3 regions of the Streptomyces sp. NPDC006544 genome follow, and region 1 is predicted to be linked to each of the others. Evidence: riboswitches for the same ligand, from Rfam matches in the RefSeq annotation. Region 1 holds a riboswitch; each other region holds the start of a gene.

What was found. Region 1 has a riboswitch for cyclic di-AMP ahead of ABZY44_RS17195 (M23 family metallopeptidase). Riboswitches for the same ligand answer to the same signal wherever they lie in the genome.
Positions count from the first base shown of each region.
Region 2: it holds a riboswitch for cyclic di-AMP, as region 1 does, so the genes downstream of both, ABZY44_RS24285 (LysM peptidoglycan-binding domain-containing M23 family metallopeptidase) here and ABZY44_RS17195 (M23 family metallopeptidase) in region 1, are expected to answer to the same signal.
Region 3: it holds a riboswitch for cyclic di-AMP, as region 1 does, so the genes downstream of both, ABZY44_RS19740 (transglycosylase family protein) here and ABZY44_RS17195 (M23 family metallopeptidase) in region 1, are expected to answer to the same signal.

Region 1 covers NZ_JBEXOV010000032.1:3,436-5,693, reverse strand. The annotation lists gene ABZY44_RS17200 (pitrilysin family protein) at 1-894, shown strand, start outside; cyclic di-AMP (ydaO/yuaA leader) riboswitch at 1,079-1,238, shown strand; gene ABZY44_RS17195 (M23 family metallopeptidase) at 1,251-2,048, shown strand.
Region 2 covers NZ_JBEXOV010000056.1:44,702-46,959, reverse strand. The annotation lists gene ABZY44_RS24285 (LysM peptidoglycan-binding domain-containing M23 family metallopeptidase) at 1-760, opposite strand, end outside; cyclic di-AMP (ydaO/yuaA leader) riboswitch at 765-960, opposite strand; gene ABZY44_RS24280 (tyrosine-protein phosphatase) at 1,274-2,080, shown strand; gene ABZY44_RS24275 (aspartate aminotransferase family protein) at 2,127-2,258, opposite strand, start outside.
Region 3 covers NZ_JBEXOV010000040.1:7,545-9,802, reverse strand. The annotation lists gene eno (phosphopyruvate hydratase) at 1-12, opposite strand, end outside; gene ABZY44_RS19740 (transglycosylase family protein) at 333-1,037, opposite strand; cyclic di-AMP (ydaO/yuaA leader) riboswitch at 1,040-1,211, opposite strand; gene ABZY44_RS19735 (transglycosylase family protein) at 1,488-2,258, opposite strand, start outside.

The DNA.
Region 1 (2,258 bases):
CAGCTCTCGCAGGAGCTGTTCCCGGCGACCCTGCGGATGTCCCGCCCCCGCCAGGGCACCGAGGACACGGTCTCCCGCATCGACTCCGGCGCCGTACGGGCCTTCTACGACGCCCATGTACGCCCCGCCACCGCCACCGCGGTGGTCGTCGGCGACCTGACCGGCATCGACCTCGACGCCGTCCTCGCGGACACCCTGGGCGCCTGGACCGGTGACACCACCGAACCGCGCCCGGTCACGCCGGTCACCGCCGACGACACCGGCCGCGTGGTCATCGTGGACCGGCCCGGCGCGGTACAGACCCAGTTGCTGATCGGCCGCATCGGGCCGGACCGGCACGACCGCGTCTGGGCGCCCCAGGTGCTCGGCACGTACTGCCTGGGCGGCACCCTCACCTCGCGCCTGGACAAGGTGCTGCGCGAGGAGAAGGGGTACACGTACGGCGTGCGCGCCTTCGGTCAGGTGCTGCGCTCCACCGCCGACGGCAAGGGCGCCTCGATGCTCGCCATCAGCGGCTCGGTGGACACCCCGAACACCGGCCCGGCGCTGGACGACCTCTGGAAGGTGCTGCGCACCCTCGCGGAGGGCGGCCTGACCGATGCCGAACGGGACGTGGCGGTACAGAACTTGGTGGGCGTGGCCCCGCTGAAGTTCGAGACGGCCGCCTCGGTCGCCGGCACCCTCGCCGACCAGGTCGAGCAGGAGCTGCCGGACGACTACCAGGCGCAGTTGTACGCGCGGCTCGCCGAAACCGGGACGGTGGAGGCCACTTCGGCGGTCGTCAGCGCGTTCCCGGTGAACCGCCTGGTCACGGTCCTGGTGGGCGACGCCTCGCAGATCGAGGAGCCGGTGCGCGCCCTCGGTATCGGCGAGGTGACCGTGGTGACCAACTGAGCGGACACCCAAGGGGTTCCGGCGACTTGTTCGCTGGAACCCCTTTTGTCCGTTTAGTGGTGTGGTTGCTTGTATGCGGTGTGGCGAACGCAACAAAAAGGCGCGTCTGTTTGGCGATTGACTGATGATCCGCCTAGCGTCAGGCGTGCTGTCCGTCAGTGGTAACCGCCGCACCCGCGGCACCGGGCAGCGATCGCCGAGTCCCCGTCAGGCGCGAGCCTGGGGAGCCGGGGACCCACATGTGTCCCTGGGGTGAATCGGGCCGCCTCGCAAGTGGAGGCCCGTAGGAGACCTTCCTGCTCCGAACCCGTCAGCTAACCCGGTAGGCGAGAGGGAAGGAAAGGATCAACCCCTTCATGGCGTTTGGCAGTCGTACCGCCGGGTCCGGCAAGCACCGCGGTTCCAGTCGTCTGAGCCGCAGGACCGCCGGTTACGCCGGCATCGCGGCCCTCGCCACCACGGGCGTCGTCGGCTCCCTGGCCGGCCCCGCGTTCGCCGCGGACCATGCCCCCTCCGTCGAGGACACCGGCATGAACACCATCGTCGTGGCCGACGGGCTCGAGGGCGAGATCGAGGCCCAGGCCGCCTCCCAGCAGCGTGCCGCCGAGGCCGCCGCCGCCAAGGCGCAGGCCGAGGCCGACGCGAAGCAGCGGGCGGCAGAGGCCAAGGTGAAGGCCGAGGCGCGTGCCAAGGCCGAGCGCGAGGCCGCCGAGCGTGCGGCCCGCGAGGAGGAGCGCAAGCGCCTCAACACCTTCGTGTCCCCCGTCGCGGAGTCCTACGTCAGCACCCAGTACCACGCGGGCGGCGGCATGTGGTCCTCCGGCAGCCACACCGGCATCGACTTCCACGCCGCCTCCGGCACCGAGGTCCACGCGGTCGGCATGGGCACCGTGGTCGAGGCGGGCTGGGGCGGCGCGTACGGCAACAACATCGTCATCAAGCACGCCGACGGCACGTACACCCAGTACGGCCACATGAGCTCGCTGAGCGTCTCCGTCGGCCAGCAGGTCACCCCGGGCCAGAAGATCGGCCTGTCGGGCTCCACGGGCAACTCCAGCGGCCCGCACCTGCACTTCGAAGCCCGCACCGGCGCCGACTACGGCTCGGACATCGACCCGGTCGCGTACCTGCGCTCGCACGGCGTCAACGTCTGACCGGTCCGCACCCGGTCCGCACCACCGGGCCCGGCGGTACGCCGTCCGGCCGACCACCGCACCGCGCGTCTTCCCCGAAGGCCCCGGCTCTCCTGAGCCGGGGCCTTCGTGCGTCGGTCCCCGCGGATCGCCTTCGAGGCGGGCCCCGGACGCGTGGGAATGTTTCGTATTTCCGGCCGTCCTCGGAAATTATCGTGTGTTGCAATAGAA
Region 2 (2,258 bases), on a different contig from region 1:
GGTAACCGCTGGACCACATGGCGCCGGGGGTCCGGTACGAGGTGGACACGCCGCCGCCGACCGGAGCGACGAAGCCGGTGGATGCGGGGGCGGCCTGCTGCGGGGCGGGGGCCTTGGGCGCGGGGGCGGCCGGAGCCTCGGCGGCGGCCTCCGGCGAGGAGCCGTCGGACGCGCCCTCGCCGGAGAGCGAGCCCTCGTCGGAGGAGCCCTCGTCGGAGAAGGCCTCGTCGGAGTCGTCCGAGGACTCGCCGGGAGCCGAGGCCTGGGAGGCGTCAGAGTCATCAGAGGCGGAGGAAGCGGACTTTTCGGCCGGCTTCGGCGTCTCGGCCGGCGCGGCCTCGGCGGCCGGGGCCGCACCCTTCGCGCCCAGCGTCAGCTTGAGGCCCGGGTGGATCAGCGAGGGATCGGAGCCCACCGCCTGGCGGTTGCCCTCGTAGAGCCGCTCCCAGCCGCCGCTGAGGTGCTGCCGCTGGGCGATCTTGGAGAGACAGTCCCCCGGCACGACCGTGTAGACGGCCGGAGCGGCCCGCACGGCCGACTGCGCCGCGGCCGGAGCGGCTTGGAAAGCGGCCGGGACGTGTGCGGCCTGCGGCGTACGGACCTGCGCGGCGGCGGGCGCCGCGCTCTGGGCGCCGGCCGCGTGGGCGCCGGTGGCCCCGAGCAGCGGGAGCGCGAGGGCCGCGCCACCGGTGCCGGCGACGGCGAGACCGCGGGATATCGAGCGGGACTTGGGACGGCGGTGCTTACCCGTTGCAGGCATGGCGCATTCCTCTCCGACGCCTGCGAGGTGAGCTGTCGGGTTCGGACGGGAGATGTCCGGCCATGCCGGGTGCCGATCAAGGACACCTGTACGACTTAACCCCGAGCTGTCCCTTTAAGAAGATCCCGAAGAGGATCCGGAACAGCGGCTTACCTGGTTCCCCCGCTCCTGCCCCGCGCGTGATGAGTCGAGTGCGGTTTCCGGTCGGCGGCAGGATTAGGCGGTCCGTCCGGATCGATCGCGAACGTAATCGAGTGCGGCCGGACAGAACAAGTCATGAATTCCCCAACAAAATCTTGAAGGTGACGGCCCGCCGGAATTCCGGTCACCCTCCGTCCATTCCCCTCCTTCAACAACCGTCCCGGATGGGCAATTCGGCATTCGTGATCAGGCACTCACCGTCACCGTATGATCTGGCTCACGGGGAGGTGTCCGATCTCGCCTGTCGCTATGGCAAGTTGTTCCCAAGTGGAGCAATTCGGACACTCTCGACGACGACACGGAGGAGCCCCTGTGACCCAGCAGATACCCCACCCCCCGCGAACGGAGCCGGCGCTGTCCGGAGTGCGCAACTTCCGCGACGTGGGCGGGCTGCCGACCACGGACGGTCGAAGGGTCAAGTCGGGACTACTGTTCCGAAGCGGACATCTCGCACATGCCACCGAAAGCGATGCGGAGTTCCTCGGCTCGCTCGGGCTGCACACCGTGTTCGACTTCCGCAACGACGCCGACCACGCGCTGGAGGGCGCGGACGTGGATCTTCCCGGCGTGCGGAACGTCAACATCCCGCTGTCGGACCCGGCCGACGGGCGGGAGTTCTGGACGATGGTCCGCGACGGGGAACTCGCCCAGCTGCACGAGGTCCTGGGTGACGGCAAGGCCGCCGCGCGGATGTCCCACTCGTACCGCGGGATCATCAGGACCCGTACCGCCGAGCACAGCCGGGTCGTCCACGCCCTCGCCGAGGACAGCGTCCCCGCCCTCATGCACTGCGCGGCCGGCAAGGACCGGGCCGGCCTGTCGGTCGCCGTCACCCTGCTCGCGCTGGGCGTGGAGCGGGACGCGATCGTCGCGGACTACCTGGAGTCGAACGCCGCGCACAACCGCTACCGGGTCCGCCGGAGCGGGAACGCCGCCGAAGCCCGTACCCCCGAGGTGATGGAGCTGCTCGCCCCGCTCTTCGACGCCCGCGCCGAGTACCTGACGGCGGCCTTCGAGACCATGGACGAGGAGTGGGGCGGGGTGGAGCGCTACCTCGGCGAGGGTCTCGGACTCGCGCCCGAGACCCTCGACCGGCTGCGCGGCCGGCTGCTGGACTGACCGACGCCCCGCCGGTGTGCGGCGGGCCGTCGCACCGCGCGCCGCGTCAGCGGTTCGCGACGGCCTGCCGCACCAGCGTCCTGCCGAAGTCCCACATCAGCGCGCCGCCGCCGTGCGCCTCGTCCATGACCTCGCGGAAGGCCCCGACGAACCGGTCCACGTCCGCCTCGTCCACGAC
Region 3 (2,258 bases), on a different contig from region 1:
CGGCACGAGCATCTCCTTCTGGGATGTGACGCTGGGTGTGCGGTGGCGTGTCAGGCCGTGGGATGGCCTTGCCGCTTAGAGCCTAACCGTCTCCGGGCACCGGGCCGCCCGACCGCCCGTGTGGTGGGACGAAAAAGGGTCTGAATGCCCCTCTTACAGGACATAGGGCTCTTGATCGCAGAGACTCGCCGCACCCGGCGCCCGGCCTTCGCGCGGCCGTCACCCGGCGGATCGTCAGGACGCACGGCGCCGCCCGGCGCGTGGGGGCCACGCGCCGGGCGGCGGGAATCACGTGTGCCGCGAACGCGGCCGCGGAGGTGTCACCGCGGGATTCAGCTGAGCTTCAGCTTCTGACCCGGGAAGATCAGGTCGGCGTCCGAGACGACGTCCTTGTTGAGCTCGAAGAGCTTCTCCCAGCCGCCGGAGACGCCGGCCGAGGAGGCGATGGTGCCCAGCGTGTCGCCGGACTTGACCTCGTAGGAGCCGTTGCCGGTCTTGGGGGCCTCGGTCTTCGGCTTGGCCGGGGCGGCCGGACGCTCGGAGCGGGAGGTGGCCTCGGAGCGCTTCTCCGTCTTCGGCGCGGTCTTCTTCGGCTCGGTCTTCTTGGTCTCGGTCTTCTTCGTCTCCGCCTTCGGAGCGGCCTCGGCCGCGCCACCGTTGTACGCGGAGTTCGACAGGCCCACGCCACAGGACGGCCAGGCACCCTTGCCCTGGCCCTTGAGGACCTTCTCGGCGATGGCTATCTGCTGGCTCTTGGAGGCCTGGTTGGCCTGCGCGGCGTACGCCTTGCCGCCGTAGGCGGCCCAGGTGGAGGACGAGAACTGCAGGCCGCCGTAGTAGCCGTTGCCCGTGTTGATGGCCCAGTTGCCGCCGGCCTCGCAGGAGGCGACGCGGTCCCACTCGGAGGTGGTCGCAGCGGAAGCGGTGCCCGCGGCCATCAGCGGGGCCGCGACGGCCACACCGGCGACGCCGGCGAGCGTGACGATGCGGACGGCCTTGGAGCCGCGGCGGTGCTTGCCCTTGGCGGAAAGCAGCATGGAGTTCTCCTCACCGACGCCTTCGAGGTGAGCTGTCGGGTTCGGGCGAGTGAGTGCCCGGCCAGGCGACCTAGCGCCTGTCTTAACCCCTAGCCGGTTCCGTGACCGTCTCTCAACGGCCGGTTCCGGCGCCTACCTTGGTTCCCCCGCTCCTGCCTTCGGCGCTTGCGCGACGAGTGTTCCCCCCGGCCGCCGGCAGGATTCGGCGATGCGGTCGAAGGAGCCCGCGGTGGCGAGCGATTCAGAAGGTAGACAGGTCTCCCCCCGATGTTCAACGAGGGCCACCGGGGGGAAACGGTGCCTACTTGCGCTCTTCCCAGGGGTGTTTGCGCAGGTGAGGACGGGGTTTGCGGAACCCGGGGAACCGGACACGCCAGTTGACCGGAAGAGACACATGTCTCACTTACGGAAAACGGACAATCAGGTTCTTCCCGGGCGCCTCAAGTGTCCCTATTCGTGCGTTAGATCCAGATTCTGGCCCGGCTTGATGAGGTTGGCGTTCCCGCCGATGACCTGCTCGTTGGCCTCGTAGAGCGCGTTCCAGCCGCCCGTCACTCCGTTGGCGTCCGCGATGGTCACCAGGGTGTCGCCCGTCTTCACGGTGTACTTCGGGTCCGACACCGCATCAAGTGTGACCGGCGCCTCGACCGCGGCCGGGCCGCGGTGCTTGCCGCCGCCCTGCGTCCCGTCGGCCGTCGTGCCGGCCGGGCCGGCAGTGGCGTCGGGGGTCGCCGGGGCGGTCGGCGAGACGGGTGCCGTCGTACCGGTCGGCGCCGTCGGGTCCGCGGGGAGGGACGGGACGGCGGGCGCCGTCGGGTCCACGGGCGGGAGCGGAGTCGTGGGTGCCGTGGGCGTCGTGGGATCCGTCGGGCCCGCGGACGGGGTCGTGGGCGCCGTCGGGTCCACCGGGAGCGTGGGCCCGGTCGGCTGGTCCGGATGCGGCATCACGGGCAGCGGGAAGTCGGGGAGCATGAACGAGGGCGTGTCCGTCGGGGACGGCACGGCGGGCGTCGGGGCGCCGAAGTCCGTGGACGGGGTGTCCGAGCCGAGGTAGGGGACGACGGAGTCCGGCCGCGCCACGGAGGGGGACGCGGGCCTGGACTCCCGGGGAACGCCCGGGTCCACGCCCGCGGCGGGCGCCTGCTGCGACAGTCCCGCCGAGGTCCCGCACTGCGACCACGCCGCCGGGCCCTCGGAGGCCAGGACCCGCTCGGCCACGGC